DNA from 3 places in the Neorhizobium sp. P1_A6 genome. Region 2 is predicted to be linked to each of the others. Evidence: predicted binding sites of a transcription regulator. Region 2 holds the regulator's gene; each other region holds the start of a gene.
The links. The regulator LexA, encoded in region 2, represses DNA repair genes until DNA is damaged. The targets are predictions, from matches to a motif close to TGTTCNNNNTGTGTTCNG.
Positions count from the first base shown of each region.

Region 1: a site for LexA is predicted at 2,198-2,215, ahead of uvrA (excinuclease ABC subunit UvrA). Genes of this name have one in related genera too.
Region 3: a site for LexA is predicted at 8,752-8,769, ahead of AC1D3C_RS11930 (ATP-dependent helicase). Genes of this name have one in related genera too.

Region 1 covers NZ_JBFTZM010000007.1:20,624-32,714, forward strand. Annotated here, with positions in the region: gene uvrA (excinuclease ABC subunit UvrA) at 1-2,078, opposite strand, end outside; gene AC1D3C_RS15585 (single-stranded DNA-binding protein) at 2,326-2,874, shown strand; gene AC1D3C_RS15590 (HPP family protein) at 2,924-4,072, opposite strand; gene AC1D3C_RS15595 (MarC family protein) at 4,179-4,808, opposite strand; gene gyrA (DNA gyrase subunit A) at 5,036-7,852, shown strand; gene AC1D3C_RS15605 (hypothetical protein) at 7,972-8,115, opposite strand; gene AC1D3C_RS15610 (hypothetical protein) at 8,145-8,300, opposite strand; gene coaD (pantetheine-phosphate adenylyltransferase) at 8,736-9,230, shown strand; gene AC1D3C_RS15620 (peptidylprolyl isomerase) at 9,258-9,830, shown strand; gene AC1D3C_RS15625 (peptidylprolyl isomerase) at 9,909-10,418, shown strand; gene queA (tRNA preQ1(34) S-adenosylmethionine ribosyltransferase-isomerase QueA) at 10,484-11,569, shown strand; gene tgt (tRNA guanosine(34) transglycosylase Tgt) at 11,566-12,091, shown strand, end outside.
Region 2 covers NZ_JBFTZM010000003.1:292,239-300,558, reverse strand. Annotated here, with positions in the region: gene lpxA (acyl-ACP--UDP-N-acetylglucosamine O-acyltransferase) at 1-56, shown strand, start outside; gene AC1D3C_RS08305 (LpxI family protein) at 63-944, shown strand; gene lpxB (lipid-A-disaccharide synthase) at 944-2,122, shown strand; gene gltA (citrate synthase) at 2,152-3,441, opposite strand; gene AC1D3C_RS08290 (ComEC/Rec2 family competence protein) at 3,730-6,237, shown strand; gene lexA (transcriptional repressor LexA) at 6,218-6,937, opposite strand; gene AC1D3C_RS08280 (VOC family protein) at 7,138-8,007, shown strand; gene kdsA (3-deoxy-8-phosphooctulonate synthase) at 8,011-8,320, shown strand, end outside.
Region 3 covers NZ_JBFTZM010000005.1:28,540-40,630, reverse strand. Annotated here, with positions in the region: gene AC1D3C_RS11975 (DUF927 domain-containing protein) at 1-677, opposite strand, end outside; gene AC1D3C_RS11970 (hypothetical protein) at 799-1,704, opposite strand; gene AC1D3C_RS11965 (hypothetical protein) at 1,919-2,662, opposite strand; gene AC1D3C_RS11960 (hypothetical protein) at 3,079-3,318, shown strand; gene AC1D3C_RS11955 (DUF1328 domain-containing protein) at 3,551-3,724, opposite strand; gene AC1D3C_RS11950 (inositol monophosphatase family protein) at 3,882-4,685, shown strand; gene AC1D3C_RS11945 (ABC transporter ATP-binding protein) at 4,752-5,801, opposite strand; gene AC1D3C_RS11940 (ABC transporter permease) at 5,798-7,366, opposite strand; gene AC1D3C_RS11935 (iron ABC transporter substrate-binding protein) at 7,438-8,451, opposite strand; gene AC1D3C_RS11930 (ATP-dependent helicase) at 8,773-10,842, shown strand; partial or broken gene AC1D3C_RS11925 (dipeptidase) at 10,896-11,890, shown strand; gene AC1D3C_RS11920 (alpha/beta fold hydrolase) at 11,989-12,091, shown strand, end outside.

The DNA.
Region 1 (12,091 bases), on a different contig from region 2:
TCGGCCGGAATCTCGCGCGCACCCATGACGCGGCGCGCGGCGGATTTATAAAGCGTCTCGATCAGGAAGGTCGATTTGCCGCCGCCGGACACGCCTGTGACGGCGGTGAAGACGCCGAGCGGAATGGCAGCCGTGACATTCTTGAGGTTATTGCCACGGGCGCCAAAAACCTTGATTTCCTTGCCCTTCTTCGGCTTGCGGCGCTCGGCCGGTACCGGCACGCCGAGCTCGCCCGACAGATATTTGCCGGTCAGCGATTTCGGATTGGCCATCACCTCGCTGGGCGTGCCTTCGGCCACCACCTGTCCGCCATGGATGCCGGCCGCTGGGCCGATATCGACCACGTAGTCGGCACTCATGATCGCGTCTTCGTCATGCTCGACGACAATCACCGTATTGCCGATGTCGCGCAGGTGTTTCAGCGTGTCGAGCAGGCGGGCATTGTCGCGCTGGTGCAGGCCGATTGACGGCTCGTCGAGAACGTAGAGCACGCCGGTCAGGCCGGAGCCGATCTGCGAGGCAAGCCGGATGCGCTGGCTTTCGCCGCCGGACAATGTGCCGGAATTGCGCGACAGGCTGAGATAGTCGAGGCCGACATCGTTCAAGAACCGCAGGCGTTCGCGGATCTCTTTCAGAATGCGGACCGCGATCTCGTTCTGCTTGGCGTTCAGCTGCTCCGGCAGCACCTCGAACCAGTCGCGCGCGATCCGGATCGACATCTCGGTAACCTGGCCGATATGCAACTTGTTGATCTTGACCGCCAGCGCTTCGGGCTTGAGGCGATAGCCGTTGCAGGCCGGGCAGGGGGCCGCCGACATGTACCGTTCGATCTCCTCGCGCGCCCAGGCGCTGTCGGTTTCCTTCCAGCGGCGCTCGAGGTTCGGCACGATGCCTTCGAAATTCTTGACCGTCTTGTAGGAGCGGGCGCCATCGGCATAGTGGAATTCGATCTTTTCCTCGGTGCCCTCGAGGATCGCCTTCTGTGCGTCCAAGGAAAGCTCGTTCCAGCGGCTGGACAGCTTGAAATCGAAAACCTTGCCCAGTGCTTCGAGCGTCTGATTGTAATAGGGCGAGGTAGATTTTGCCCATGGCGCAATCGCGCCGTCGCGCAACGTGCGGGCAGGCTCCGGTACGATCAGCGCCTCGTCCACCTTCTGTTGCGAGCCGAGACCGTCGCAGGTGGGGCAGGCGCCAAATGGATTGTTGAACGAAAACAGCCGCGGTTCGATCTCCGAAATGGTGAATCCGGAGACGGGGCAGGCGAACTTTTCAGAAAACAGCACCCGTTCGTGCGTTTCGTTGAGGGACTTGTTGGCGGATCCGCCGGCCGAAGTCTCTTCCGGCGGCAGCGGCTTGTCGGCGAATTCGGCAACCGCCAGCCCATCGGCAAGTTTCAACGAGGTTTCGAGACTATCGGCCAGGCGCGCGGCAATATCGGAGCGAACCACGAGCCGGTCCACGACGATATCGATATCGTGCTTGTATTTCTTGTCGAGCGCCGGAACGTCGGCGATCTCGTAGAACTGGCCGTCGACCTTGACGCGCTGGAACCCCTTTTTCATCAGGTCGGCGAGTTCCTTTTTATACTCGCCTTTGCGTCCGCGGATCATCGGTGCCAGAATATAAAGACGCGTACCTTCCTCGAAGGCGAGGATGCGGTCGACCATCTGGCTGACCGTCTGGCTTTCGATCGGCAGGCCGGTCGCCGGCGAATAGGGCACGCCGACGCGCGCAAAAAGCAGGCGCATGTAGTCGTAAATTTCGGTGACAGTGCCGACCGTCGAGCGCGGATTGCGCGACGTCGTCTTCTGCTCGATCGAGATCGCCGGGGAAAGCCCATCGATCTGGTCGACATCTGGCTTCTGCATCATTTCCAGGAACTGGCGCGCATAGGCCGAAAGGCTTTCGACATAACGCCGCTGGCCTTCCGCATAAATCGTGTCGAAGGCGAGCGAAGACTTGCCCGAGCCCGAAAGGCCGGTCATGACGATCAGCGAATTGCGGGGCAAATCGAGATCGATGCCCTTCAAATTGTGCTCGCGCGCACCACGTATAGAAATGCTCTTCAGTTCGCTCATCTTCATGCTCTCGGGAGGATTGAAGGTCCTTATGTAGTGATTGATCCGCGGCTGTCGAGACGAAACTGCTGCGATGCGGCGCCGTTCCCGAGTCGGTTGACAGCACTATAGGAATAAAATAGAACAAATAAAGAACAAATTTGCCTGTGGATTAAAGATCGCAAAAGCCCAACGGCTGGCCCCAATGGGCTAGAGTGTCGCGATTGATTTTTGGTGCCGTTACCGGGCGGCAGATGAGGTGATGAATATGGCTGGTAGTGTGAACAAGGTAATCCTGGTGGGGAATGTGGGGGCTGATCCTGAAATCCGCCGGACGCAGGACGGCCGGCCGATCGCCAACCTTCGCATCGCCACGTCCGAAACCTGGCGTGACCGCAACAATGGCGAACGCCGCGAGAAGACCGAATGGCATACGGTCGTCGTCTTCAATGAAGGCCTCTGCAAGGTCGTCGAGCAATATGTGAAGAAGGGCGCCAAACTCTATATCGAAGGCGCGCTGCAGACCCGCAAGTGGCAGGACCAGACCGGCAACGACCGTTATTCGACGGAAATCGTGCTTCAGGGCTTCAACTCGACGCTGACCATGCTGGACGGTCGCGGCGAGGGCGGCGGCGACCGTGGCGGTGCTGGCGGCAATCGTGTCGGCAACGATTTTGGCGGCAACGACTTCGGCGGCGGCGACGATTACGATCGCCGGCCTGCTGCGGGCGGTGCGAGCCGCGGCGGTCAGTCCTCCGGCGGTCAGCCGGCAGGCGGCAATTTCTCCCGTGATCTCGACGACGACATCCCGTTCTGATCTGTCGGTTACCATCGATCTCTGAAATGGCGGCTGCCTGAATTGTTGTTCAGGCGGCCGCCTTGTCGGCGAGCATCGCGACCAGGACGTCTGATTGCGATAGAATGCCCACCAGTTTGTTGTTCTCCCGGGTGACCGGCAGGTAGTGCAGCCCTTCTTCGGCAAAGATGACGATCGCATCTGCGATCGGCGTGGCCGGGCCAACCGTCCTGACCGGCGCCGTCATGATGTCCTTGACCGTGTCGTTCGGTGCGCTGGCGCCCGACAGGACGAGGCGCATACGCTGGGCAAAACCGATTTTCGGCCGACCTCTCGTCCAGTTCGCCTTGTCGAGAAAATCTGTCTGGGTGACGATCCCCACCACTTCCGCCCTGTCGTTGGTAACCGGCAGGGCCTTGAAATGGTGGGCGCGCATCAGGTCGTGCGCCTCCTTCAGCGTATTGTCGGGTGCGACCGCCACCACGTCGCGCGACATGATGCTGGCGCAATCGAGGTGGCCGGCGCGCCGGCGATAGGAGCGCAATTCCGTCCGGCGCAGGATCGTTTCGAGGTCGTCGCGATCGATATCCAGGAACTCGTCGTATTCTTTCAGGACATCGTCGAGGTCGGCGGAGGTAAAGCCGATGCGCTGGATCGAGGCGGGATCTCTCGTGCCGTGATCGGCCGCCGCCGGCTTGGCCGCGTGCGGGTAACGACGTCCTGTCAGATTGTTGAAGGCCAGCGCGATCAGCAGCAGGACGAGCGAATTGCCGGCGACCGGCCAGATCACGAAACCGTATCCGAGTTCATGGATCGTCGGTCCGCCGAGCACTGCGGTCAGCGCGATCGCGCCGCTCGGGGGATGCAGGCAGCGAAGCGTCATCATCGCCGCGATGGCAACGGCGATCGCCACCGCCGAGGCCAGGAACGGATTGGTTATCAAAAGAGCGGCGGTCACGCCGACCAGGGCGGCGACGATATTGCCGCCAATGATCGACCAGGGCTGTGCAAGCGGGCTGGAAGGCACTGCAAACAGCAGCACGGCCGAAGCCCCCATAGGGGCGACCAGTGCCGGAAGCGTTGCATCTGCCTTCAAAGCCAGGCTTCCCAGCAGTCCGGTCACCAGAATGCCCGCGAGTGCGCCAAGCGCTGCACGCAATCTTTCCTTGGGACTGACGGGGGTGGCTTCCGGCAGGAGCCGGCGCAACATGCGGCGCATCATGGAGACCTTCGAGTGAGGTGGGGTTGAATCGCGTTTTAGCAGAAAATTCCGCTCTGTCGCCCGGGTCTTACCGAAGGCTGCGTCCTACCCGAAGAGTGCGGGCCTAAAGATTGAAGGCCGAGCGTACTCCGTCGACGACGAACTGGACGGAGAGCGCCGCAAGGATCACGCCGAGCAGACGGGTGAGGATTGCCCGTCCGGTGACCCCGAGAAAACGGTCGAGCCGTTCGGCGACCAATAGCGTTGCGTAGACGAGCAGCATGATCAGCGCGATGACGCCGATAAGAAGCGCCCGGTCGAGAATGCCGGGCAGGGTGCCGGAAAGCAGGACTGTGGCTGAGATCGCGCCCGGACCGGCAATCAGCGGCAACGCCAGCGGAAACACCGCGATATTGTGGATATGGTCGATGGTGATTGCGGCCTGGGACGTCTTTTCCTTCCGCTCCTGGCGTTTCTCGAACACCATTTCGAAGGAGATCCAGAAGAGCAGCAGGCCGCCGGCAATGCGGAAGGCGCCGATCGATATGCCGAGCAGCCCGAGCACGCTCGAACCGAACAGCGCAAAGACGGCGAGGATGCCGAAGGCGATCAGCGATCCTCGGAAGGCGACCTGGCGGCGCTGAAGGGCAGTCATGCCGACGGTCAGGCCCAGAAAGACCGGCGCCAGCCCGGGCGGGTCGAGTGTCACGAGCATCGTGGTCAGGGCATTGACCAGCATATCGGGGGTCGCCATATCCTCTCCCTGTCAGGCTGCAATCCTTGCAGTCGCATGCGAAGATTGTTAGGACAGGCCGGCAGCGAAAGAAACCCCACTCCGTCCGCGTCGCGGCATGTTTCGACCTTGTTCAAAAGCCGTGTTAAAGCCGCAAAAGCTGTTCAAAACCATTGTGGAAATTGGCGCTCGGAACCGCTTTCCGCTATAAAAAAGAAACTGATTCCGAACAGAGATCGTGATCCGATTTGACTGAGCAAAGCACACCCGGCGGCGGAAAGCTGCCTCCAGGCATCGAACCCATTTCCATCATGGAAGAGATGCAGCGGTCCTACCTCGATTACGCAATGAGCGTCATCGTCAGCCGCGCCCTTCCTGACGTCCGCGACGGATTGAAGCCGGTCCACCGGCGCATCCTCTACGGCATGTCGGAACTCGGCATCGACTGGAACAAGAAATACGTCAAATGCGCCCGTGTGACCGGGGACGTGATGGGTAAATTCCATCCGCACGGCAACTCGGCGATCTATGACGCGCTGGCCCGTATGGCGCAGGATTGGTCGCTCCGCCTGCCGCTGATCGACGGTCAGGGCAATTTCGGTTCGATCGACGGCGACCCGCCGGCAGCCGAACGTTACACCGAATGCCGCCTCGAGAAGGCCGCCCATGCGCTGCTCGACGATCTCGACAAGGAAACCGTCGATTTCCGCGACAACTATGACGGCACGCTCTCGGAGCCCGTCGTGGTGCCGGCGAAATTCCCGAACCTTTTGGTCAACGGCGCAGGCGGCATCGCCGTCGGCATGGCGACCAACATCCCGCCGCACAATCTGGTGGAAGTGATCAACGGCTGCATCGCCCTGATCGACAACCCGGCCATCGAACTTCCGGAAATGATGGAGATCATTCCCGGTCCGGACTTTCCGACAGGGGCGCTGATCCTCGGGCGCGCCGGTATCCGTTCCGCTTACGAGACCGGTCGCGGCTCGGTGATCATGCGCGGCGTCGCGGCGATCGAGCCGATGCGCGGCGATCGCGAGCAGATCATCATCACCGAAGTTCCCTTCCAGGTGAACAAGGCGACCATGGTCGAGAAGATCGGCGAATTGGTGCGCGAAAAGCGTATCGAGGGCATTTCCGACCTGCGCGACGAATCCGACCGCCAGGGTTACCGGGTTGTCGTCGAGCTGAAGCGCGATGCTAATGCGGACGTGATCCTCAACCAGCTCTATCGCTACACGCCGCTGCAGACCTCCTTCGGCTGCAACATGGTGGCACTGAACGGCGGCAAGCCGGAACAGCTCGCGCTGCTGGACATGCTGCGCGCTTTCGTCTCCTTCCGCGAGGAAGTGGTGAGCCGGCGCACGAAATACCTGCTGCGCAAGGCTCGCGAACGCGCCCACGTCTTGGTGGGCCTTGCGATCGCAGTCGCCAATATCGACGAGATCATCCTCCTGATCCGCCGCGCTCCCGATCCGCAGACGGCGCGCGAGCAGTTGATGACCCGTCGTTGGCCGGCTCAGGACGTCGATGCGCTGATCCGCCTCATCGACGATCCGCGCCACAAGATCAATGAGGACGGCACCTACAATCTGTCCGAGGAACAGGCCCGCGCCATCCTCGAGCTCCGTCTCGCCCGCCTGACGGCGCTCGGCCGCGATGAAATCGGTGACGAACTCAACAAGATCGGCGCCGAGATCAGCGACTATCTCGACATCCTGTCGTCGCGCCTGCGCATCCAGACGATCGTCAAGGACGAACTCGCCGCCGTGCGTGACGAATTCGGCACCCCGCGCCGTACGCAGATCCTCGATGCCGGCCTCGAAATGGACGACGAGGATCTGATTGCCCGCGAGGACATGGTCGTCACCGTTTCGCATCTCGGTTATATCAAGCGCGTCACGCTCGGCACCTATCGCGCCCAGCGTCGCGGCGGCAAGGGCCGTTCCGGCATGGCGACGCGCGACGAGGATTTCGTCACGCGCCTGTTCGTGGCCAATACCCACACACCGGTACTGTTCTTCTCCTCGCGCGGCATCGTCTACAAGGAAAAGGTCTGGCGCCTGCCGATCGGCACGCCGCAGTCCCGCGGCAAGGCCCTGATCAACATGCTGCCGCTGGAACCCGGCGAACGCATCACCACGATCATGCCGCTGCCCGAGGACGAGGCAACCTGGGATAACCTCGACGTCATGTTCTCGACCACTCGCGGCACCGTTCGCCGCAACAAGCTGTCGGACTTCGTGCAGGTCAACCGCAACGGCAAGATCGCCATGAAGCTCGAGGAGGAGGGCGACGAAATCCTCTCCGTCGAGACCTGCACCGATCAGGACGACGTGCTGCTGACCACCGCGCTCGGCCAGTGCATTCGCTTCCCCGTCGGTGACGTGCGCGTCTTTGCCGGCCGCAATTCGATCGGCGTGCGCGGCATCACGCTGGGCGACAGCGACCGCATCATCTCCATGACCATTGTCGGCCATGTGGATGCGGAGCCCTGGGAGCGTGCGGCCTATCTCAAGCGTTCGGCGACCGAACGTCGCGCCGCTGGCGTGGACGAGGAGGACATCGCTCTCGTGGGTGAGGAAGTCACCGAAGAGGGACAGCTCTCCGACGAGCGTTACGAGGAATTGAAGGCACGGGAACAGTTCGTGCTGACGGTTTCGGAAAAGGGTTTTGGCAAGCGGTCGTCCTCTTACGACTTCCGCACATCGGGCCGCGGCGGCAAGGGCATCCGCGCCACCGATACGTCCAAGACCGCGGAGATCGGCGAACTGGTCGCCGCCTTCCCGATCGAGGACAACGACCAGATCATGCTCGTGTCCGATGGCGGCGTGCTGATCCGCGTTCCGGTCAACGGCATCCGCATCGCCAGCCGCGCCACGAAGGGCGTCACGATCTTCTCGACGGCGAAAGACGAGAAGGTTGTTTCGGTCGAGCGTATCAGCGAGCCGGAAGGCGACGAGGAGAACGGCAATGGCCTGCCGGAGGAAATCGTCAGCGAAACCGGTGATCTCGGCGCCGCCGCCCCGGAAGCCGGCCCGACGGATGAGGGTGCGGCCGAATAGGCCGCATTCCCCCTAAAAACCGGGCACACTAAAAAGCCGGAGGATGAAAATCCTCCGGCTTTTGTTTGAACCGCTTGCGACGGGAAAGTCTGTGAAGGCGGTTCGCTACAGTGAAATCGTCAGAATGCGCTGTGACGGCGCGCGAAATCCCTGAAATCCTTCATGTCGGCACGTTCGCGCTGGAGCTCGGAAATCGTTGAGGCCACGGAAGCCACGAACATGATGCTGATCAAACCTGCAAGTACTGTCAACGTCACGAACATGGGAATCCTTTCTGGTCCATGTATCCGCCTCAGTAGTACGAGAGATCGCTATAACGACCCGTTACCTGCGGATAATTCAGATCTGCCAATTGGGATTTATCTTGATAAAGGGTTACTGTTGCCGTCAGCATCACCGCAATCATGGCCGTCCAAACCAGGTTGATCATGGTGATCTTGTCCAGCATGATCGTTTTCCTTCTCGCGATCATCGCCATCTGTCCTTCTTGTTAGCCTGAACGCGCACCGCGCAAACAGGTTCCACCGCATTTTGAGAGATACTTAACCTTGCCGCTCTGAAGCCTCCTTGAATGCTCTGTTCATCTGGCGTTCAGAATTCAAAGTCTTTCAGGCTTCTTCCGATCCGAAGGCGACAACGAAAGCCTCCAGTGCAAAAGCGAGAACCACGGCTCCCATCACCATCAAAGCCAGCATTTGTCGTCGTTTCTCCCGAGATACGGACGGGTCTTTCACCCGCCACGATCGTCATAAGACCACAGGGCCGCTGAAACGCCCTTGAACGGGCCATTCATCTTTCGTTCAGAATTGCGAGATGCTTGCGGTAGAGCGGCTTCCGTGACAAAAGGCGTCAAAATTTCGCTGAAACAGGCCCGGACCTCGGCATGACAACTGCTTTTTATCCCGGTTCTTTCGATCCGATGACACACGGCCATCTGGACGTGCTTGTCCAGGCGCTGAATGTCGCGGACACGGTAATCGTCGCCATCGGCATTCATCCAGGCAAGGTGCCGATGTTCACCTTCGAGGAGCGGGCCGAACTCATCAGGGCGTCGCTTGCAGAGGCGCTGCCGGACAGGGCGGGCCATGTTTCGGTCGTTTCATTCGACAAGCTGGTGGTTGACGCCGCCCGCGCCAACGGCGCCGGGCTTCTGATCCGAGGCCTGCGCGATGGCACCGATCTCGATTATGAAATGCAGATGGCTGGCATGAACCGGCAGATGGCGCCGGATATCCAGACTGTTTTCCTACCGGCCGGCACCGCCTCGCGGCCCATTACGGCCACATTGGTCCGGCAGATCGCGGCCATGGGCGGCGACGTCAGCGCCTTCGTGCCTGCCGCGGTCCTCAAGGCCCTGAACAACAAGCTGAAACGCTGATCGTTTCCGAACCCCGGAGTTCTTCCCATGAGACTGCTTCGTCTTGCCGTTGCCGGCGCTTTTGCACTCGCTTCGATGGTCCTGCCGGCTCTTGCCGCGCCGGATGACTTCCTGACCATCCAGCTGAAGGATGGCCCGGTGGTGATCCAGCTGATGCCGGAAGTCGCGCCGAAACATGTGGCGCAGATCAAGGCGCTCGCCGTCAAGGGCGAATACGACAACGTCGTCTTCCACCGCGTCATCAACGGCTTCATGGCCCAGACGGGCGACGTGCAGTTCGGCAAGCAGGGCGGCAAAAGCTTCAACCCGGCCCGCGCCGGCATGGGCGGTTCTGAAATGCCCAACATTCCGGCCGAATTCTCGAAGGTACCGTTCGAGCGCGGCATCGTCGGCATGGCGCGCTCGCAGGATCCGAATTCCGCGAACTCGCAATTCTTCATCATGTTCACCAAATATCCGAGCCTGGACGGCCAGTACACGGCGGTCGGCAAGGTCGTGTCGGGCATGGAATTCGTCGACAAGATCAAGCGTGGCCAGGGCGGCAACGGCGAGGTCACCGATCCCGACAAGATGATCAAGGTCACTGTCGGCAAGAAGTAGGCGCCCAAAAGGCGAAGAACTAAACGAAGGGCGCCCCGTCGCGGACGACAATCGGGCGCCGAATTAAGGAGAAAGCACATGGCCGAGATCAAGGATCCGGAAAACACCCTCATTGTGGAAACCACCAAGGGCAAGGTTGTCATTTCGTTGCTTCCGGATCTGGCGCCGGGCCACGTTGCCCGCATCAAGGAACTTGCCCGCGAAAATGCCTATGACGGCGTCGTTTTCCACCGCGTCATTCCCGATTTCATGGCCCAGACGGGTGACGTGAAGTTCGGCAAGCAGGGCTCCGAGAGCTTCAACCCGGCCCGTGCCGGCATGGGCGGCTCGGAAAAGCCGGACCTGAAGGCTGAATTCTCCGCCGTTCCGCATGTCCGCGGCACCTGCTCCATGGCCCGTTCGCAGAGCCCGAACTCGGCCAATTCGCAGTTCTTCATCTGCTTCACCGATGCACCGTGGCTGAACAAGCAGTACACCGTCTGGGGCCAGGTCATCGAAGGCATGGACTTCATCGACCAGATCAAGAAGGGCGAGCCGGTCAAGGATCCGGACTCGATCGTTTCGGTCCGCGTCGCCGCCGACGTCTGATCTCGACGGAATGAATAGCCCGCTCCGTCTGCCGGCGGGGCGGGCTTCGCTTTTTTGGAAAATCCATGCGCGTCGATCTCTTCGACTTCGATCTCCCGGAAAAAAATATAGCGCTGAGGCCCGCCAGCCCGCGTGACAGCGCCCGGTTGCTCGTCGTGCGGCCGGAAGCCCAGACGGTGCTTGCCGATCACCGCGTGTCGGATCTGCCGGGTTTCCTGAGACCGGGCGACGCGCTGGTCTTCAACGACACCAAGGTCATACCGGCGCAGCTGGAAGGCATCCGCCATCGCGAAGGAGCCGGCGGCCAGCAGGTTTCCGCGACGCTCCATATGCGCGTCGCCCCAGATCGCTGGAAGGCCTTCGCCAAGCCTGGAAAACGCATCAAGACCGGCGACCGGATCGAATTCGGTGATAGTGGCAACGCCTGCCTGATCGGTTCGCTTGCCGCAACCGTGGAAGGCAAGGGCGAGGGCGGCGAAGTCACCCTGCGCTTCGATCTTTCCGGCCCGGCACTTGACGAAGCGATCATGGCGGTAGGCCACATTCCGCTGCCGCCCTATATCGCCGCCAAGCGCCCGGAAGATGCACAGGATCAAAAAGACTACCAGACCATCTACGCCCGCGAGGAGGGTGCCGTCGCGGCTCCGACCGCCGGCCTGCATTTCACGCCGGAGCTTTTCTCGAACCTCGACGCCGCCGGTATCGAACGGCATTTCGTAACGCTGCATGTGGGGGCAGGGACGTTCCTGCCGGTCAAGGCCGACGACACGGCCGAGCACAAGATGCACCAGGAGATCGGCCATGTCAGCGCCGAGACCGCCTCCCGGCTGAATGCGGTGAAACGCGCCGGCGGGCGCATCGTCTGCGTCGGCACCACCTCGCTGCGGCTGATCGAAAGCGCCGCTGCCGATGACGGCACGATAAAACCCTGGAGCGGCGCGACCGGCATATTCATCACGCCGGGCTACCGCTTCAAGGCGGTCGATATGCTGATGACCAATTTCCACCTGCCGCGATCGACGCTGTTCATGCTCGTTTCGGCCTTCTGCGGTCTGGAGACGATGCGGGCGGCCTATTCCCACGCGATCGAAACCGGTTACCGCTTTTACTCCTATGGCGATTCCAGCCTTCTTTTCCGGGACAACCGATGACCGAGACTTTCCAGTTCAATCTCAAGGCCACCGATGGCGGCGCGCGGCTCGGTGAGATCACCATGCCGCGGGGCACGATCCGCACCCCGGCCTTCATGCCGGTCGGCACGGTCGGCACCGTCAAGGCCATGTATCTCGACCAGGTGCGCGATACCGGCGCCGATATCATTCTCGGCAATACCTACCACCTGATGCTGCGCCCGGGTGCGGAGCGCGTCGCGCGGCTGGGCGGTCTGCATGAACTGATCCGCTGGAAACATCCGATCCTCACCGATAGCGGTGGTTTCCAGGTCATGTCGCTGTCGGGGCTTCGAAAGCTCGACGAGAAGGGCGTCACCTTCAAGAGCCATGTGGACGGCAGCCTGCATCATATGTCGCCGGAGCGTTCGATCGAGATTCAGGGCCTGCTCGGCTCCGACATCCAGATGCAGCTCGACGAATGCGTGGCGCTGCCTGCCGAGCCCAAGGAGATCGAACGGGCGATGGAACTGTCGCTGCGCTGGGCCGAGCGCTGCCGCGCCG
Region 2 (8,320 bases):
TTATCGCGGCCGATAGCGATCGCGCCATTTCCTCGACGTTCCGCGGCAAGGGCTGACCCGCGATGACCGGCCTCCCGAGCCTTGCGCCGAAGGGCCGGCTGGCGATCATCGCCGGGAAGGGCTTTTTACCACTCTATGTAGCAAAAGCCGCGCAGCAAGCCGGTGAAGCGCCGCTCATTCTCGCGCTCGCCAATGAATCCGATCACAGCTTTGATGGTTTCGAGGCGGTTTCCGTCGGCGTCGGCGATCTTGCCGCAATCGAGCGCCTGTTTCGCGACAAGGGCGTCACCCGCGTCATCCTCTCGGGAGGTGTGGCGCGAAGACCTGACTGGCGCGACATCCATCCAACCTTCCGCACCATCCTGAAAGTCCCCTCCGTGGTTCGCACGCTGCTGTCCGGCGGTGACGATTCAGTGCTCCAGATGGTCATCAAGCTCATCGAGGCGATGGGCTGCGAGGTGCTGGGCGCCCATGACATCGTCCCCGGCCTGCTCGCCAAGACCGGACCGCTCGGTGCTCATACGCCATCCGATGATGATCGCCGCGACATCGATCGTGCGTCCGAAGCCGCCAAGCGTCTCGGCGAACTCGATATCGGCCAGGGCGCCGTCTGCGTCGGTGGACGTGTCGTGGCGCTTGAGGGCGTCGAAGGCACGGACCGGATGCTCGAACGGGTGACGGCATTGCGCGCCGAGGGCCGCATTTCGGCCCGCCGCAAGGGCGTGCTCGTCAAGCTTTGCAAACCGCAACAGGATATGCGCGCCGACCTGCCGACGATCGGGCCGTCGACCGTCGAGAATGTCATCCGCGCCGGGCTCGCCGGTATCGCGGTGGAGGCGGGACGCGCGCTTGTGCTGGAAGAAGTGAAGATGATTGCCGCGGCCGATGCTGCCGGTATCTTCGTCTGCGGTATCGATCCCGGTCTGCCGCAAGGAGGATTGTGATGGTCAAGACTTTGAAGGTTGGCGTCATCGCCGGCGAAGTATCCGGCGATCTCCTCGGCGGCGACCTGATTGCGGCCTTGAAGGCAGCTTATGGCGGCGAGGTCGAACTCGTCGGCGTCGGCGGCGAGGCGCTCGAAGCGCAGGGCCTTGATCCGCTCTTTGATTTTTCCGAACTGTCGATCATGGGGATCACCCAGGTGATCGCCCGCCTGCCGAACCTGATCAAGCGGATCAACCAGACGGCGGCGGCCATCGTGGCTGCAAAGCCGGATGTGCTGATCATCATCGACAGCCCCGATTTCACCCATCGTGTCGCCAAGAAGGTAAGGGCCGCTCTGCCGGACCTGCCGATCGTCGATTATGTCTGCCCGAGCGTCTGGGCATGGAAGGAATACCGCGCCAAGGCGATGCTCGCCTATGTCGATCATGTCCTGGCTGTGCTGCCGTTCGAGCCCGAGGCCATGAAGCGTCTCGGCGGACCCGAAACAACATTCGTCGGTCACCGCCTGACCGCCGATCCGTCGCTCCTCAAGGTCCGCGGTATCCGTGCCGAACGCCCCGTAAAGGCGCAGGGCGAACAGAGGACGATCATGCTGTTGCCGGGCTCCCGGTCGGCGGAGATCAAGGCGCTTCTGCCGGTCTTCGGCGAGGCGGCCCGCCAGTTCGTCGCCCGCAACGGACCGACCCGTTTCCTGCTGCCGACGGTTGCCCGCCAGGAAAAACTGGTGCGCGAGATCGTTGCCGGTTTCGAGGTCAAGCCGGAGATCACGGCTGATACGGACGGCAAATGGGCGGCATTCGCCGAAGCCGATGCAGCGCTTGCAGCCTCGGGTACGGTTATCCTGGAACTCGGTCTTGCCGGGATTCCACTGGTCTCGGCCTATAAGACCGACTGGCTGATCACCATGCTCGCAAAACGCATCAGGACCTGGTCCGGCGCCCTGCCGAACCTGATCGCCGACTATGTCGTCGTGCCGGAATACGTCAACGAGGTGGTGCGGCCGGCAAGCCTGTGCCGCTGGGCCGAGCGCTTGTCCTCCGACACGATGCAGCGTCGCGCCATGATCGAAGGTTTCGATCTTACGTGGGAGCGCCTGCAGGTGCCCGTGCCGCCCGGTGAGGCCGCCGCCGGCATCGTTCTCCAGGTTATGGACACCAAAAAACCCGGCCATTTCTGACCGGGTTTTTATTTGGTTGTGATTGCCGATTAACGCTTGGAAACCGGGATGTAGTCGCGCTGCGCTTCGCCGGTATAGAGCTGACGCGGGCGGCCGATGCGCTGCTGCGGATCTTCGATCATTTCGGCCCACTGGGCGATCCAGCCGACGGTACGCGCGAGAGCGAAGAGCACGGTGAACATGGTGGTGGGGAAGCCCATCGCCTTCAGCGTGATACCCGAATAGAAGTCGATATTCGGGTAGAGCTTCTTCTCGATGAAGTACTCGTCGGTGAGCGCGATGCGCTCGAGTTCCATCGCGACCTGCAGCAGCGGATCGTCCTTGTGGCCGAGTTCGCCGAGCACTTCATGCGTGGTCTTCTGCATGATCTTGGCGCGCGGATCGTAGTTCTTGTAGACGCGGTGACCGAAGCCCATCAGACGGAACGGATCGTTCTTGTCCTTGGCGCGGGCGATATATTCCGGGATCTTGTCGACCGTGCCGATTTCCGTCAGCATGTTGAGCGCAGCTTCGTTGGCGCCGCCATGGGCCGGGCCCCAGAGGCAGGCAATGCCGGCCGCGATGCAGGCGAACGGGTTGGCGCCCGAGGAACCGGCGAGGCGGACCGTCGAGGTCGAAGCGTTCTGCTCATGGTCGGCATGCAGGATGAAGATGCGGTCCATGGCGCGCGACAGCACCGGATTGACCACATACTCTTCGCACGGAACCGCAAAGCACATGCGCAGGAAGTTCGACGCATAGTCCAGGTTGTTCTGCGGATAAACGAAGGGCTGGCCGATATGGTACTTATAGGCCATCGCGGCAAGCGTTGGCATCTTGGCGATCATGCGCAGTGAAGCGACCATGCGCTGGTGCGGATCGGTGATGTCGGTGGAGTCGTGATAGAAGGCAGACAGCGCCCCGACACAGCCGCACATGACGGCCATCGGATGGGCGTCGCGGCGGAAGCCGGTGAAGAAGCGGCTCATCTGCTCATGCACCATCGTGTGATGGGTCACGCGATAGTCGAAGTCCTTCTTCTGGGCAGCGGTCGGCAGTTCCCCGTAAAGCAGCAGGTAGCAGGTTTCCAGGAAGTCGCCGTGCTCGGCGAGCTGTTCGATCGGATAACCGCGATGCAGCAGGATGCCGGCGTCGCCATCGATATAGGTGATCTTGGATTCGCAAGACGCCGTCGAGGTGAAGCCGGGGTCGTAGGTGAAGGTGCCGGTGTGCTTGTAGAGAGCGCCGATATCGACCACATCGGGACCGATGGTCCCCGACTTGACCGGCAGATCGACTTGTCTGTCACCGATTACCAGATTTGCGCTTGTTTCCGTCATGCTGATCCTCCAACCTTTTGGCGGCATGGCGCCCTAAAAGCGCCACAAGAATTAAGCGTCCACCAGTTTAGCTATATGATCCTAAAGCTGATGCCAAGCTGTCGTGACGGCATTTTGTGCAGCGCGAAAAATTATTGAGCAACAGCTTTTGCTTGGATGTCCAACTTCCTGTTGCATGCCCTTTCGGTGGCTCGGAATTCCCGATATTTAACCGCCAGTTGACGACCGAAGAAGAAACGCGCAGGTTGTATTGCCGCATGTCTGGCGGTAGGGCGGACAGAGCGTTTCATGCCGGAGGAAAATGCATTTCCGACGCATGCCGAGGCAGGGAAACTGATATCCCGGCCGCCGGACCCCCGCATAAACACAAGCGCTCCCGACTCGGGCAAGCTCCGAAATCTGGCCGAGCTTTTCCCCGCGATCGAGCGCCGCCCGCCGGTCCATACGCTGGACGGTGGCTTTCTCCGCTCCGCGAGCCGGCGCCTCGATCGGCTGCGACGCCGTCTCCCGGTCATGCTGGAGGAGGAGACGGTTTATGGCCATGGCTTCCTTTTCCTGCCGGTCGTCGTCGGGGCAGGGGCCGTCTGCTGGTTCGCACTGCCCCATAACCCTGCGTTCTGGCCGTTTTTCCTCGTTTTTTGCGTATGTACGATCTTCGTCACCGTCTCGCGCCACCGCTCCGGCACGATCCATCTCTTGCCGCTCGGTGTCGCGCTCTTTCTGGGCGGCATGATGCTGGCACAGTTCGAGACGTGGCGGCGGTCCACCGTCGTTCTCGATACGCCGGTGACAACCGAACTTGCCGGCGTGGTCGAGCGCAGGGAGATCGATGCCCAGGGCCGTTGGCGTTATGTCGTCCTTATCGACCGGACATCCAATCCGGAAGTCAGGCGCCCGCCGGAGCGTGTATCGCTGCTTGCAAGGTCTCGACATGAGCCCGCCCAGATCGGCGAGACGATCAGCGGCCGCGCGCGCCTTTCACCACCCTCCGGACCTGCACTGCCTGGCCTCAACGACTTTGCCTTCTCCTCCTATTTCGACGGCATCGGCGCGGTCGGATTTTTTTATGGAGCGCCGAAAAAACAGGCTGCCGGTCCGTCGACCCGGAGCTGGATTGCCGACATCGAAAGCCGGCTTTTCGATCTCCGCAGCGCAATCGCCACCCGTATCCGCGAGACCGTGCCGGGAGATTCCGGCGCCTTTGCCGCGGCAATCGTGACGGACGAACGCCGGGCGATCTCCAAGGGAACGACCGAAGCTTTACGGCTTGCGGGATTAGCCCATATCGTCGCCATTTCCGGACTGAACATGGCGCTCGCCGCCGGTATCTTCTTCGTCGGCGTGCGGACCGCGCTCGCGGTCTTTATGGGCCTCGGCCACGCCTATCCGGTGAAGAAGATCGCCGCACTCGGCGCCCTGATAATGGTCACCGCCTATTACCTGATCTCCGGTTTCGGCGTTTCGGCCGAGCGGGCCTACATCATGATGGCAATCATGCTGGTTGCCGTCCTCTTCGACCGACCGTCGATCAGCCTGCACAATGTGGCGCTGTCCGCGCTCGTCATCATCGCCATGTCGCCCTCGGAAATGCTCGGGCCGAGCTTCCAGATGTCGTTTGCCGCCACCGTTGCCCTGGTCGCCGGTTACGCGCTCTGGAAACAGAGGGCCGAGGGCCGCGATCCTCAGCCTCTGCCGTTCCGTCACCGCATGGTGATGCCGATCCTGGCATCGTGGAATTTCGCAGCCGGCGTCTTCGTCACCTCGCTGATCGGCGGCGTTTCGACCGCGATGTTTTCGGTCGAGCATTTCCATCGCATCGCCACCTATGGCCTCGCCGCAAACCTCGCAGCCATGCCGATCATCTCCTTCGTGGTGATGCCGGCCGGTCTGGTCGGCATGCTGCTGATGCCCTTCGGCCTCGATGCTCCCTTCATGAAGCTCATGGGCCTCGGCTTGGAAGCGGTGATCGTTATTGCCAGGCACGTGGCTGCCTGGGGTGGCGATGTCGGGATAGGCCGCCAGCATCCATGGTTCCTGACGGTCTCAACGGCAGGCTTCCTGCTGCTGACCCTGCTCAGGACGAAGCTAAGGCTGATCGGTCCGCCGCTGATGGTGACCGCTCTGCTGCTTTCCTGGCATGAGCGATCGACGCCTCTGGCGGATATATTGGTCTCGGAAGACGGGACAATGGTGGCGCTCGTAAACGGGGAACGGGTTTCCACCAACCGCGCCCGCCCGCCTGATTTCATCTACGACCAGTGGAAGAGGGCGCTTCTGCTCGGCGACCCGACCAAACCGGACATGTCGCCAGCCAGAGACAAGCCGCCCGACCGCAAACCAGCAGGCGCAAAAAACGATAAGCGCCGTGAGTTGACCTCGATGGAACTCGAAACCGTGAGGTTGCGAATAAGCCAGGTGACTTCCGACCGCTTCACCTGCGAGCCTAAGGCCTGGTGCGCCGCAAGCACGGGCAATGCCATCATCGTGGCCGTCGAAGACGGCCGTTATGCCGGCGCTGCCTGCGACGCCGCCGATCTTGTCATCGCCCCGCGGGCACGCTTCGACCGATGCCGGTCCGGCGGACTGATGATCAATGGCACGACGCTCAGAAAGACCGGCGCGCTGGAGATTTCGCTGAACGGCACGGGCGACATGCGACGCTGGGAGGTCCGTGCCGCAATGGCGGCCGAGGACCGGCCCTGGACTAGGCACCGCCACTACGATTGGCGAAGCCAGAGTTTCGACAACGCGTTGCCGGAACCGCTCCGGCAGCTAATCAGTGATAACGGCGGATGAGGCCGACGAGCTTGCCCTGGATCTTCACCCGGTCAGGCCCGAAAATGCGGGTCTCGTAGGCGGGGTTGGCGGCTTCGAGCGCGATCGAGGCGCCGCGGCGGCGAAAACGCTTCAGCGTCGCTTCCTCATCGTCCACCAGCGCCACGATGATGTCGCCTGGATTGGCCGTCGTGCCGTTGCGAATGATCACGGTGTCGCCATCGAGGATGCCGGCCTCGATCATCGAATCGCCCTTGACCTCCAACGCATAATGCTCGCCGGAGCCGAGCATCTCGGCCGGCACGGAGATGTCATGCGTGTTGTTCTGGATCGCCGAGATCGGCACGCCGGCGGCGATGCGGCCCATCACGGGAACGGTCGTCGCGTTCGACGAGCCGTCATTGGCCGCGAGCTTCTGAGATGCTGCGGCCGGCTGCGGTTTGCCGAGGCTGCCCTCGATGACGCTGGGCGAAAAACCGCGCCGCGGCTGAATGCTCGGCGAATAGGCTTCCGGGAGCTTGATGACTTCCAGCGCGCGGGCCCGGTTCGGCAGGCGGCGGATGAAGCCGCGCTCCTCGAGCGCCGTGATCAGACGATGGATTCCGGACTTGGACGCAAGGTCGAGCGCGTCCTTCATTTCGTCGAATGACGGCGGGATACCGGATTCCTTCATGCGTTCGTGAATGAACAGAAGCAATTCCTGTTGTTTGCGCGTGAGCATCTTTTGGCACCCTCAGAGTCGGAAACAAATCCAGAACGGACACTATATGTTCCATATGTGTTCCGCAAGTCCCTAAATTTCTGTGAAGTATGATGATTTTTTCTTCATAGATGCGTGCCAGATATCTGGTGTCACACCACTTGCGCGGCGCCAGCCCGCTGCCAAAGTAGCTTTGCGATTCCAATTCAGGGGGCCCTCGCGTGAACGCAAGACCGATCGATCATCTCGTGCTGCCGGTGGCGGGACTTACCGCTGCGCGTTCCCGGCTCACGGCGCTCGGTTTTACAGTTGCGCCGGATGCTTTTCATCCTTTCGGCACCGCCAATGCTTGCGTGTTCTTCTCGGATGGGACCTACCTGGAGCCGCTGGCTCTTGCCAACCGACGCCATGCGGGTGTTGCGGCAAAGCGCGGCAACGTTTTCACGGCTCGCGATCTCGCCTTCCGCAAGACGTCCAACCGGCAGGGCTTTTCCGCTCTCGTTGTCGCGACCCGCGATGCGATGGCCGATCATGCGCGTTTCAAGATGCGCGGCGTTTCGGCAGGCGACGTGCTGGAATTTTCCCGCGGCATGATCCTGGCCGACGGTTCCGAGACGCAGGCGAGCTTCCGGCTGGCATTCGCCGGCGATGACCGCGCGCCCGAGTTCTTCCTGTTTTCCTGCCAGCGCATCAACCCGCTGCCTGCCGACCGCGAGCTGGAGCGGCATGCCAATACCGTCACCGGCCTGAGCGAAATCATCCTGTCGGCCCCGACACCTGCCGATTTCGCTCCGCTGGTCGAACAGGTGCTGCTGACCAAGGCCGCGCCGGAGGCTGCACCGCTCCAGCTTGCCGCGGCCAATGCCCGCATCCGGATCCTGCAGGATCGGGAGCTCGAGGCGGAATTTGCGGTTCAGCCGACCCCGGGCGCCGAAGGACTGCGCGGCCGGGCGGTCATCTTCAAAACCGCCGATCTTGCCGTGACAGAGATCACCCTTGCTGCTAATGACGTCGCATTCGTCCGCCGGGAGGGCCGTGTTCTCGTCTCGGCGGCGCCCGGCCAGGGTGTTTTGTTCGGCTTCGAGGAATAGATCATGGAAGTTACCGCAAACTCCAGCGTCTCCGTCGGCGAAGGAGGCGGCAAGGTGGTTTTCGCGCAGAACGCAAAACTGTCGCTGATCGCCGGTCCCTGCCAGATGGAAAGCCGCGACCACGCCTTCATGATGGCAGGCGCGTTGAAGGAACTCTGCAGCAAGCTCGGCATCGGCCTCGTCTACAAGTCCTCCTACGACAAGGCCAACCGCACGTCGATTTCCGGCAAGCGCGGCATCGGGCTCGAAGCAGCCATGGAAATCTTTGCCGACCTCAAGAAGGAGTTCGGTTTCCCGGTTCTGACCGACATTC
Region 3 (12,091 bases), on a different contig from region 2:
AACTCATCGAAGACGGCAACGTTATCGGAGCAATACTGCAACGCCTCCTCGAATGCGCGCGGAGTGGAATCAAACGGCTCAAGCTCCCTATCGGATGGCGGACGAGTAATCCCGTTGATAAGTGCCGCAAGCGTCGTCTTTCCAGTGCGACTTTCGCCCCAGAAATAGATCACAGGACGCTCCGGTGACGGCAAAAGACCCAGCAGAGGCTGAGCAAAAGCAATCATGGTTGCCGCGGCGACGAAGTCGCTTTTCGTTGCGGCCTCGTCGATGAAGTCGATCAGTTCATCGTTCCGCGTCTCTGGATAAGATATGTACTTTTGACGTAATTCCTGATGGAGAAAAAAGTCCGCTTTATTTATTCCTTTGCATATCTGGCCATTGAAGACGAAACATTTCCCGTGCCAACCGCTCCGGACCGCGACCGTTGCCGAGGACGGGCGAACGCTTTTTAGTGCCTCGGCCAGCTGCTGCTTGATGACCGGCCGATCGAAAAATTGCAGCCCCGCGTTAATGAGCTCCGGCCCGCATTTTCTAGGATCGGTTGCATCTTCCGCAGGCATCCAGATACGCACTACCGGTGTGTTGCCGACCCGGGCATAGACGCCTAGACAGGGTCTAGCTTCGCCCTCGACTTGGGCTCCCTTCACCACTTCAATCACCAATTCTTCTGCCATGAGGCTCTCCGTTTTTACTTACTTGCTTACTTGAAATTTAACCGCACCTAGTAGCGGGGACGCAAAATGGCCCCACCCTGCAGTTTCGATACCCACCCCGCAGATCTACCCATCTTGGCCTCTAACTGTCATGTCGGATCCCCTGTTTGAGCAATTCATCGATAATCGGCTGCAAGTCACGGTGTTCGAATTTATCAATCACTCCGGCCGGAGGGCCGATACTGATAAGTAATTCGGTGACGTGATGAGCTGCCATCCAACCCAGCCATTCGACCTTGGCTGCTCCTGTCAGATGATTTGATCTGCCACGGATCAGGCGGCCATCTACTCCCACAATTTGACTTCGAAGTTCGGGGACCTGCTTAAAGAAATAACTCAGCACTCGAGCAAGGTCCGCTGGCGTTCTCACAGGCTCAAGTTGTACCGGCCGAAGAGCCGAGGATCGCTTTTTCAATACGGATTTAAAAGCAGCTCGAAGATCCATGCTGGGCACGCCGTCGACAAGGAGATGGCAGTGGGGTTCGAATAAGAACGCCCGACCAGACGTAGGAGTCGCGGAGATTTCCACCATGCCAACCGCCCAAAAGTCGGCGAATGATTTCTGGAGCAGGTTGAGGGCCCTGCGTATCCCGCGTTTGAAGGCGCCGATGTTAAACCGCGTGAGATCGCCAGATCGCCGCCGGTCGGCGGTATCGGCAAAGGTAAGATGGTAGAGATTTGTATAGGTAGAAGAGAGGGACTTATTCAGCTCTCCCAATCCCCAAGCCCGGGCGCGGAACTGCTCGAAGGCGCAAGCGGCGCTCGCTCTACGGAGGTCGACCCTGTTCCAATTGACATGAAAGGCATCGCAGGCGAGATCAACCTGCGATGCCTGGAGGGCTTCCAGCCGATTTAGCTGCGCAGCTGCGATGCCGTCCACCGAGAATGTATTAGAATTATGAATGCTTTTCAGGCACGCTCGCACCTCAAATTCGCGATCGTGCAGATAACGCTCCAGTCCATTTCGCCCAGTCGATGTGTTAGGCATGAGGACGTCCTCCTATGAAGCGACGTGCACGGAGCGCCGTCGTTGGAGGATGGCAAGTTCGGTCGAGCTTCTGCCAGGATGATTTTTGTTCACAATTCAGCTCGTCGCGCAGCCGTTCGGCAGCATGATAATCCATGTGTCACCTGTTAATTGGAGGATTGGTTCGCAAGCAGGGGAGGTAGCGATTCAGCCACCTCGCGCCTCCGCTATGCCGTTAGTCCCAGAGATCGCCGAAGTCTGTTAGATCAAGCTGATCACGACATCCGGGCGCGTGTATAAGGCGATTGGCTTGAACTCCGACACCAACCGTGACCACACGGTCAGAGATGCGGTGAACGCCGTAGTTCTGAGCTAGCTCGCATAGCAAGTCTTTCTTCTTCACGCAGGACGGCCTTGACGGATTATACAGGCTTCGCTTGATGTAGCTGTACAGTAAGACCTCATGGAGAAATGCGCTATCGCCGAAATCCCTTGTGATATGTTCATGCAGAGCAAGGGGAGTGACGCCATCATCGAAATCTTCGAAAATGGAAGCGACCTTCGCGGCCGCCTGAACTCGCCTCGTGCAGGAGAATTCGATCGCGAGAACCTTACGCCGCCGAGCTAAGTCGAGGATCAAACCGGTCGTGCCTATGAAAATTGAATCCCTGCGGGTTATCGAGGAGGCAAGACGTCGAAGTAAACGGTTCGCCGCAGATATTGGGATCCTTCGGGTATCACCTATTTTGACGGATAAATCTTCGAGAATGAAAGCGCCGCGATACCAGGATCGCCGGTCAAATCGCTCTGTACGGCGGAACGCTGACAGCACCGAGGCCATGTCAGATCCGCACTTGAGACACCGCCCATCCATACACGGAGAACCGTCGTTACACGGTGGAAGTGGAGGATCGCCTTCTTCACAGTTGAAATAGTTGTTCAGTACCTTTCGTTGGCGCTCGCCGAACTTGAATTGCATGGCTTATCCTCAAATTTTGGGTTGGCGGCATGCGCTCGGCAGGCCGAGTTACAAAGCTTATTTACCGCGTGATAATGGGACCTTCGCGAGCGTCATTTGCCCAAGGTTTGCCCAAGCTACGCACTACACGTGCTTGAGATATCGACGTCCTTACGGGGCCGCATAACCGGGAAGCCGCAATTTACGGCACAGTCACTGCGTTGACATCGTAGGGGTCACAGGTTCAATCCCTGTCACGCCCACCATCCAGTTCAAAACGTTGAGAAATCCGCTTCGGCGGATTTCTTCGTTTCTGCCCCTCCCTTAACGAATTCGTTCCAAAACGGCACATCTTCTCCCTAAACTCTTCACCAGCCTTGCTGGCGATTTGGTCATTTGCGCCTGTTATGGTGTTACAAAATCAAGGGGAGTATAGCATGGCGCAGTTCAAGAATTTGGAGCATCTCGTCCAGACCGGCGCGCCGGCCTTCGACAAGGACTGGATGCCCGGACAGAAAGTGCCGAATGCCGGGATCTACCGGTGCCGGACCTGCGGCGACGAGATCGTCGTCCACAAGGCCGCCGCCATCCCGCAAATCCATCACGAGCATACCGTCCTTGGCCCGGTAGTCTGGAAGCTGCTCGTGTTCGCCCAGAAACATCCGTCGCGCCCCTGACCTCCGCATCTGCGCAGAGCAGTCTCGCCGCATCGAGACCGGTCTCTTTTTTTCGCTCGAGCGTACCGAATCGGCCTCAACCCGCCTCGTAGCACGACATGGAATATGCCAAATGCGACCCACCGCGTCATTGATGCGGATTTTCCCCAATTTGCCCCGCCCGACCTTCGGCGGGGCTTTTTTGTTTCAGCGGCCCGATTCCTTGCGCTTCACCCGCGGGACGTCAGGAGAATCAGAGAATCGCATTGCCGGCCGCAAAGGCGAGCACGACGAAAATCAGGAAAACGACAAGGAAGATGAAGAACAGGATTTTCGCGATCCCTGCCGTCGCGGCGGAAATGCCGGAAAAGCCGAGGAAGCCGGAAATCAGCGAGATGACGAGGAAGATGAGAGCCCATTTCAGCATGGAATTGTTCCTTCACGTTGATGGTCCGATAACGCGAAGAAATGTTCCAGGGTTCCATAAACGTGCCACTCGTAAGCCTCGACTGCGAAGCGGCGTATCTCCAATATGTCCCTGCCCTCTGCGCGATATCCGCGAAACGTGAATTGGATTGCGACACATGATATTGAGCACCGAATACGACCGGATGCTGTCTCTTGCCAGTAAAGCCGCCGTCGCGGCTGGGAATGCAGTGATCGAACAGTGGGAAGCATCCCGCAGCCAGGTCCGCTTCAAGGGGCCAAGCGATCTGGTGACCGGCGCCGACCTGCTCTCGGACGAGATTATCCAGGCGGCGATCAAGGCCGAGTTTCCCCTCCACCGCATCCTCTCGGAAGAAGACGCCGACAGCCACCGCTTCGATTACTCAGGTCCCTTGTGGATTATCGACCCAATCGACGGAACCGCGAATTACGCAAGGGGACATCCCTATTTCGGCATTTCGGTCGCTTTCGCCATGGATGGTGACGTTCTGGCGGGTTGCGTCCATGCGCCTGCTTTGGGCGAAACATTCACCGCGGCGAAGGGCCAGGGCGCCTTTCTGAACGGCCGCCCGATCCGGGCGTCCTCGCCGGATAGCCTGGCGCGTTCGATCGTCAGCACCGGTTTCCCGCATGAAAAAAGCGATCCCGGTCCGCTGCTGGAACGGGTGCGGATAATTCTGTCGATGTGCCAGGACATCCGGCGCGGCGCGGCGCCGGTTCTGGATATCGCCTATGTCGCAGCCGGACGGCTGGATGCCCACACGGAAACGCTGTTCCCGTGGGACGTCGCCGCCGCGGGGCTTATCGCGACGGAGGCTGGTGCAACCCGCAGCCACCTTGCAGGCGTTTCTGAAAACATTCCGCCTGATCTATCCGGAAACGCGGTCCTGTTCTCCTCGCCTGCCATTCACGACGAGATCGCGGCACACCTTCGGCGATGAAGGTCCCGTAGAATCCTGAAAGTCACAGATCCTTTTTCAGGCGGCCTGTAGTTGTCGCACGCCGGCTTACCGGAAGAGGTGGGCGGCTCCCGCCACACCGATCGTCACCCGATCCCCGGCGGCAAGCGTCTCGCGGCTCGGAATGTCGAGCCGGAAGGAGAAGCCTTGTGGGTCGCTGCCAAGCCTGATTCGTACGTCCGAGGTCGGACCGCAGAAATTGATGTCGGTGATCGTCCCCGAGGCGCCACTGCTGCCGTCCGGGCTGCTGTCCTGCATGACGGTAACCTGTTCGGGCCGCAGCATGATCTCGCCTTTGCCGCGATAGGCGACGTCGTCGACCGGCAGCACGCCCAGCGGGCTTTTTGCCTGTCCGCCGGCGATGTCGGCCGGCAGAACGATCGCCTCGCCGAGAAACGCCGCTGTCGCCGCATCGACCGGCCGCGAATAGACCTCGCGCGGGCTGCCCACCTGCGCAAACCGGCCGGCCCGCATCACCGCCACCTGGTCGGCAAAGGCGAGCGCCTCGCCCTGGTCGTGGGTGACCAGAAGCGTGGTGATGCCGGCCGCGGTCAGCACATCGGTCACCGCTTTGCGGGTCGCGGCCCTCAGACCCGTATCCAGGGCCGAGAAGGGCTCGTCGAGCAGCATCAGCCGCGGCTTGCGGGCCAAGGCCCTCGCAAGCGCTACGCGCTGCTGCTGGCCGCCTGAGAGCTGGTCCGGCTTGCGGGCAAGCATGGCCCGGTCAAGCCCGACCATGTCCATCAACTCCGCGATGCGGGCATTCTTGACCGAGGCCTCCGCATCGAGCCCGAAACCGATATTCTGGCGGATCGTCAGATGCGGGAACAGGCAGCCGTCTTGGGCCACGATGCCGATGCCGCGCTTGTGCGCCGGCACCTGGGACGAGCCGTCGGCAAGCGTCCGCCCATCGAACACAATGCGGCCCTCATCCGGAGCGTCGAAGCCGGCAACCAGGCGCAGCAGCGTGGTCTTGCCGCAGCCGGACGGGCCGACAATCGCCGTGCGGCTGCCGGCTGTCACCGACAGGTCGACGCCGTCGAGGGCGGCCACGGAGCCGTACTGTTTGCGCAGGGAGGTCAGGGTAAGCAGCGTCATCGCCCGGCGATCTTTTTCGATTGGTGATGGAGAAGAAAGGTGAGCGGCAGCGAAAAAGCCACCATCAGCACTGCATAAGGCGCAGCACCCGCATAGTCGATCTCGCCGGTCAGCGCCCAGAAGGCCATGGCGAGCGTGCGGGTGCCGTTCGGCGCCAGCATCTGGGTAGCGGTGAGCTCGTTCATGATGCCAAGCGAGGAGAGCGCGACGCCGGCCGCAGCGCCCGGTGCCGCAAGCCGGATCGTGGTCGCCAGCAGCGCATTGCCCGGCGAACGCCCCAAGCTTGCCGCCGCCTGTTCGATCTCGACCGGCACCTGCGCAATGCTGGCGCGCAAGCTCACCAGCGCGCGCGGCAAAAACATCACCACATAGGCAAGCACGATGGTGGCAACGCTCTGGTAGAGCGGCAGCATGGCCCGCACGGTGATCGTCACCAGCGCCAGCGCCACGACGACGCCCGGCATCGAACTCGCGAGATAATAGCAGCCTTCGAGGAACCGGCTGGCACGGGTCGGTCGGCGCACGGAAAGCCAGGCGATCGGCACGGCGGCTGCCGTCGTTGCAAGCCCGCCGATCAGGCAGATGACCAGCGTCTGCCACAGCGCCAGCCCGACCTCGTCGAGGCGCCAGACGTCGGCGCCGCCGGCGATCAGCCAGCGACCGAGGGTCAGCACCGGAATGCCGAGCGCAAACGCGGCCGTCACCGCAGGCAGGAGGAGAGCGACGTATTTCCACTTGCCGAGCCGAGCGATCTTCGGCCGGCGCGCGACGCCGGAGCCGAGCCGCGCATACCGGCTGCGGCCGCGCAGCGAGGCTTCGAGGCCGAGCAGCACGAAACAGCAGAGCACCAGCACCAGCGCCAGCATGTAGGCGGCAACGCCGTTATAGGTGGACTGGAACTGGTCGATGATCGCGGTCGTGAACGTGTCGAAGCGGATCATCGCAAACAGCCCGTATTCGGCCAGCAGATGCAGGCCGACCAGCAGCGCCCCGCCGCAAAGGGCAAGCCGGAGCTGCGGCAGCACGACGCGCCGGAAAACGGCGAAAGGCGCCAGCCCGAGCGATGCCGCCTGGTCCTCAAGCGCCGGGTCGAGCAGCCGGAAGGCGGCCGAAAGCGGAAGATAGAGAAACGGAAAATAGGCGACGACCGAGATCGCCACGCCGGCGGGAAGGCCGTTGAAACCGGGCCACATTCCGATCCAGGCATAGGAATGCACGAAGGCCGGCACGGCAAGCGGCGTGACGCAGAGCCAGGACCAGAAACGCGCGCCCGGCAGGTCGCTGCGCTCGGTCAGCCAGGCGAGCGAAACGCCAAGCACGGCGCAGATCGGAATGGTGAAGACGACGAGCAGGACGGTATTGGCCAGCAGCTCGCCGACCCGCGAGCGGAAGATCAGCTGCGAGGCCATCTCCCAGCCGGTCACCGCCGCCGCCCACAACACGAAGCCGAGCGGCAGGAGCGCCAGCAAAGCCACCACGACCGCGATCGTCAGCGTCCAGAACGATGCCGCCGGCAGGCGGTGTCGCGGCGCGATGGAGATCCGGGTATCTGTGGTGGAAGTCATTGACGGTCCGAAAATACGAGACATCGCAGGTACGCCCTGCGATGTCTCCATGCAACTGTTATCGACCGCTTTTAGAGCAGGCCGGCGGCGGTCATCATGTCGGTGACCTTTGCGTTGTTGAGGGTCGAGGGCTCGACCTTCGGGGCCTGTAGGTCGGCGATCGGGGTCAGCATCTTGTTGGAAGCCTCGCCCTTGCCGACGGCATATTCAAAGGAGGTGCCATCGCGCAGAACCTTCTGGCCGCCCTTGCCGGTAACCCACTTCAGGAAGGCCTGGGCCTGTTCCTTGTGCTTGGAGGAGGCGAGGACGCCGCCGCCCGAGATCGACACGAAAGCGCCCGGATCCTGGTTCTTGAAATAATGCATGCCGACGTTCTTGGTGTTTTCGCCGGTCTTCGCCACGTCGCCGAAATAATAGTAGTGATAGATCAGCGCGCCTTCGAACTGGCCCGCATTGACAGCCTTCATCGCGGTCGAATTGCCGCGGATCGGGGTCGCATTTTCCTTCATGCCCTTCAGCCAGGCAGCGGTCGCTTCCTCGCCCTTGAGCTGCAGCAGCGCACCGACGATCGCCTGGAAGTCGGCGCCCGACGGAGAAGCCGTCCAGCGGCCCTTCCATTCCGGCTTGGCAAGGTCGAGCATCGACTTCGGCAGCTTGTCTTCCGTCAGCTTGGTCTTGTCATAGGCAAAAACCGTCGAGCGGGCAGCGATGCCGACCCAGTTGCCGTTGGCCGGATGGAAGCCCGGCAGAACCTGGTCGAGCGTCGCCTTGTCGATCGGTGCGAACAGGCCCTTGCCGTCCACCAGCGCCATGGCCGGCGAGTTTTCGGTGAGGAACACGTCGGCCGGCGAATTGGCGCCTTCCTGCACGATCTGGTTGGCGATTTCGAGGTCGCCGCCCTGGCGGATGGTAACGACGATGCCGGTCTCTTCCGTGAAGGCCTGCGCCCATTCCTTGGTCAGCCCCTCGTGCTGGGCATTATAGATGGTCAGGCTATCCTTGACCTGCGCCGAAGCCGGCGAGGAAAGAGCGAGAACAGAAACAGCCAGGGCAACGCCCGCAGCCAAGGTGAACGAAGTTTTCAAGATCGCCTCCGCAAGAGAGTCAGGAATTTGACGAGGCCGTCATAACCAAAGCAGAGATTTGTGGTCAAGTTTATTTCGAGAGGCCACATAACAAAAGCGTGATTTACGTTTGAAATACAAACAGATACAGGGCCGGAAGCGAATTGGTCGCAGCACCAGCCCTTGGAACGCAATTGCACTTGGGCGGAAATACCGCCGCCAGCATGATCGCAATGTTCCGGCACGCATGCAAGTTGGTGACTTGCCGCATGCACGGCAATGCCGATTTCCGCGTAGGCGCACGAATCAGCTATGGCTAATTCGAACACATCGGGAACGGGCATGGCTGTTGCTTATCTGGAAAAGCTGAATGACGCGCAGCGGCGCGCGGTGGAGCACGGCTCGGACGTGCCCAAAGGCGGCCCGGCCGGGCCTTTGCTGGTCATCGCCGGCGCCGGTTCTGGCAAGACCAACACGCTCGCCCATCGTGTCGCGCATCTGATCGTCTCGGGCGCCGATCCACGCCGCATCCTGTTGATGACCTTTTCCCGCCGCGCCGCCTCCGAAATGGGCCGCCGCGTCGAGCGCATCTGCGCGCAGGTTCTGGGCGCCAATGCCGGCATCATGACCGACGCGCTCTCCTGGGCCGGCACCTTCCACGGCATCGGCGCCCGCCTGCTGCGCCTTCACGCCGACCAGATCGGCCTCGACCACGACTTCACCATCCACGACCGGGAAGATTCCGCCGACCTGATGAACCTCGTGCGTCACGAACTCGGCTTCTCGAAAACAGAGAACCGGTTTCCGACCAAGGGCACCTGCCTGCAGATCTATTCCCGCGCGGTGAATTCGGAAACGCCTCTGGACGAGGTGCTGAAACTCTATTTCCCCTGGTGCTCCGCCTGGGAAAAGCAGCTGCGCGAACTGTTCGCCTCCTATGTCGAGGCCAAGCAGGCCCAGAACGTGCTGGATTACGATGACCTCCTGCTCTACTGGGCGCAGATGATGAGCGAGCCGGCGATTGCGCAGGATGTCGGCGGCCGTTTCGACCACGTCCTCGTCGACGAATACCAGGACACCAACCGGCTGCAATCGTCGATCCTGATGGCGATGAAACCCGGCGGTATCGGCCTCACCGTCGTCGGCGACGATGCGCAGTCGATCTATTCCTTCCGGGCCGCGACGATCCGCAACATCCTCGATTTCCCGAACACGTTCGATCCGCCGGCCAACATCGTCACGCTCGACCGCAATTACCGCTCGACCAATACGATTCTGGCCGCCGCCAACGGCGTCATCGATCTTGCCCGCGAGCGCTTCACCAAGAACCTGTGGACCGAGCGCCAGTCGGAGGAGCGTCCCCGCCTCGTTGCCGTCAAGGACGAGGCCGAACAGGCCAATTACATCGTCGAAAAAATCCTCGAGAACCGCGAAACCGGCATGACGCTGAAAAACCAGGCCGTGCTGTTCCGCTCCTCCCACCATTCCGGACCCCTCGAAGTCGAGCTCACCCGCCGCAACATTCCCTTCGTGAAATTCGGCGGCCTGAAGTTTTTGGACAGCGCCCATGTCAAGGACATGCTGGCGGCGCTGCGTTTCGCCCAGAACCCGCGCGACCGCGTCGCCGGTTTCCGGCTGATGCAGCTCATCCCCGGCATCGGCCCGCAGACGGCCGGAAAAGTCCTCGATGCGATCGCCGCCGATCCCGAACCGCTCGCTGCCCTCCAGGAAATTCCCGCCCCGCCACGGTCCGGTGCCGATTGGCCGGCCTTTGTCGACATGCTCGCCGCCGTCCGCAAGGGCCAGGGCTGGCCCTCCGAGATCGGTCTCGCCCGTCTCTGGTATGAACCGCATCTCATCCGAATTCACGAGGATGCCGAGACCCGCAAGGCCGACCTTTTGCAGCTCGAGCAGATCGCCTCCGGCTATACCTCCCGCGAACGGTTCCTTACCGAACTGACACTCGATCCGCCGGATGCGACCAGCGCCGAATCCGGCACGCCTCTGCTCGACGAGGATTATCTGATCCTTTCGACCATCCATTCCTCGAAGGGCCAGGAATGGCGCTCGGTCTTTCTTCTGAACTGCGTCGACGGCTGCATCCCCTCCGACCTCGGCGTCGGCTCGACCGCCGAGGTCGAGGAGGAACGCCGCCTCCTCTACGTCGCGATGACGCGGGCCAAGGACCACCTGCATCTGATGACGCCGCAGCGTTTCTTCGTGCACGGCCAGGCGTCGCAGGGCGACCGCCATGTCTATGCCGCCCGCACCCGCTTCATCCCGGCGACGCTGCTGCAATTCTTCGAAACCGCCGCCTGGCCGGTCGTCGCCCAGATGACCGACGCCGAACGCCAGGCCCGCCACCAGGTCCGCATCGACGTCACCGCCCGCATGCGCGGCATGTGGCGGTAACAAAACTGTCCTAAGACTCGCCAGCAATCTGCCCCGGAACCGGACGAATTCTTATGGAAAAAATCGCAGTCTTCGACGGGCATAACGATGCGGTCCAGTTCATGCTGGACTATAAGCCTGGGGGCCGGGACTTCCTCATCCGGTCCGAGGCCGGCCATCTCGATCTTCCCCGCGCGATCGAAGGGCACCTGGTCGGCGGATTGTTTGCGCTACATGCCTATCCGGAGCGCAAGCCGGAAAACGATTTGACGGTCACCGACGATGGTTATGAGGTTCGTTATGCCGACGCCCTGGAAGAGGGTTATGCCCGCCGACTGATCGACGCCCAACTTGCCGCCCTCAATCTGTTGATTCGGCGCTCAAGTGGCCGGATGCGCCTCGCGACTGATGTCGGCAGCGTCGAGACCGCCCGGGCGGAATCCGCCTTCGCGGTCGTTCTTCATATGGAAGGCGCCGAGGCGATCGGTCCCGATCTCGACTATCTCCATATCCTCCATACGGCGGGTCTCCGCTCCCTCGGCCCGACACCGGCCCGGGCCTGACGGATATTGGAAGGGAACTGGTGAGAGCCTGTAATGCCCTCGGCATCATGATCGACCTTGCGCATCTGAACGAACGGGGCTTCTGGGATGTGGCGGCCTTGAGCACCGCTCCCCTCGTCGCCACGCATGCCTGTGCCCATGCACTCTGCCCCTCCACCCGCAATCTCACCGATCGGCAGCTTGACGCCATCCGCGATACAGACGGGGTCATCGGCTTCAACCTCGCCGTCTACGATATCCGTGCCGATGCACATCTGGACGAAAACACCCCTCTCGACACCGTCGTCTCCCACATCGGATATCTGATCGACCGCGTTGGCGTGGACCGCGTGGCGCTGGGGTCGGACTTCGACGGCACAGTCGTGCCACGCGAGATCGGGGATGCAAGCGGCCTGCCGCATCTCTTCGCTGCCATGCGCAAAGCCGGTTTCGACGAGCCGACCTTGAGAAAATTCGCCTTCGACAACTGGCTCCGCGTCTTCCGCCTCACCTGGAAGAACGGCTGAACAGCCGTATCCCGCCAAACCTGTCCCCCCACCTGTCGCATTGACTCCACCGGAGCCGGATGGGAAACAACCGGCATCGTTCAGACGGGAGGGGATGAATGGCCAGCCGTAAAATCGTTCTGGTGCAGGGTGCCTGGGGTTCGAGCGCGAGCTGGACGCCGGTTGCCGATATTCTGCGGGGCATGGGCCACCAGGTCTTCG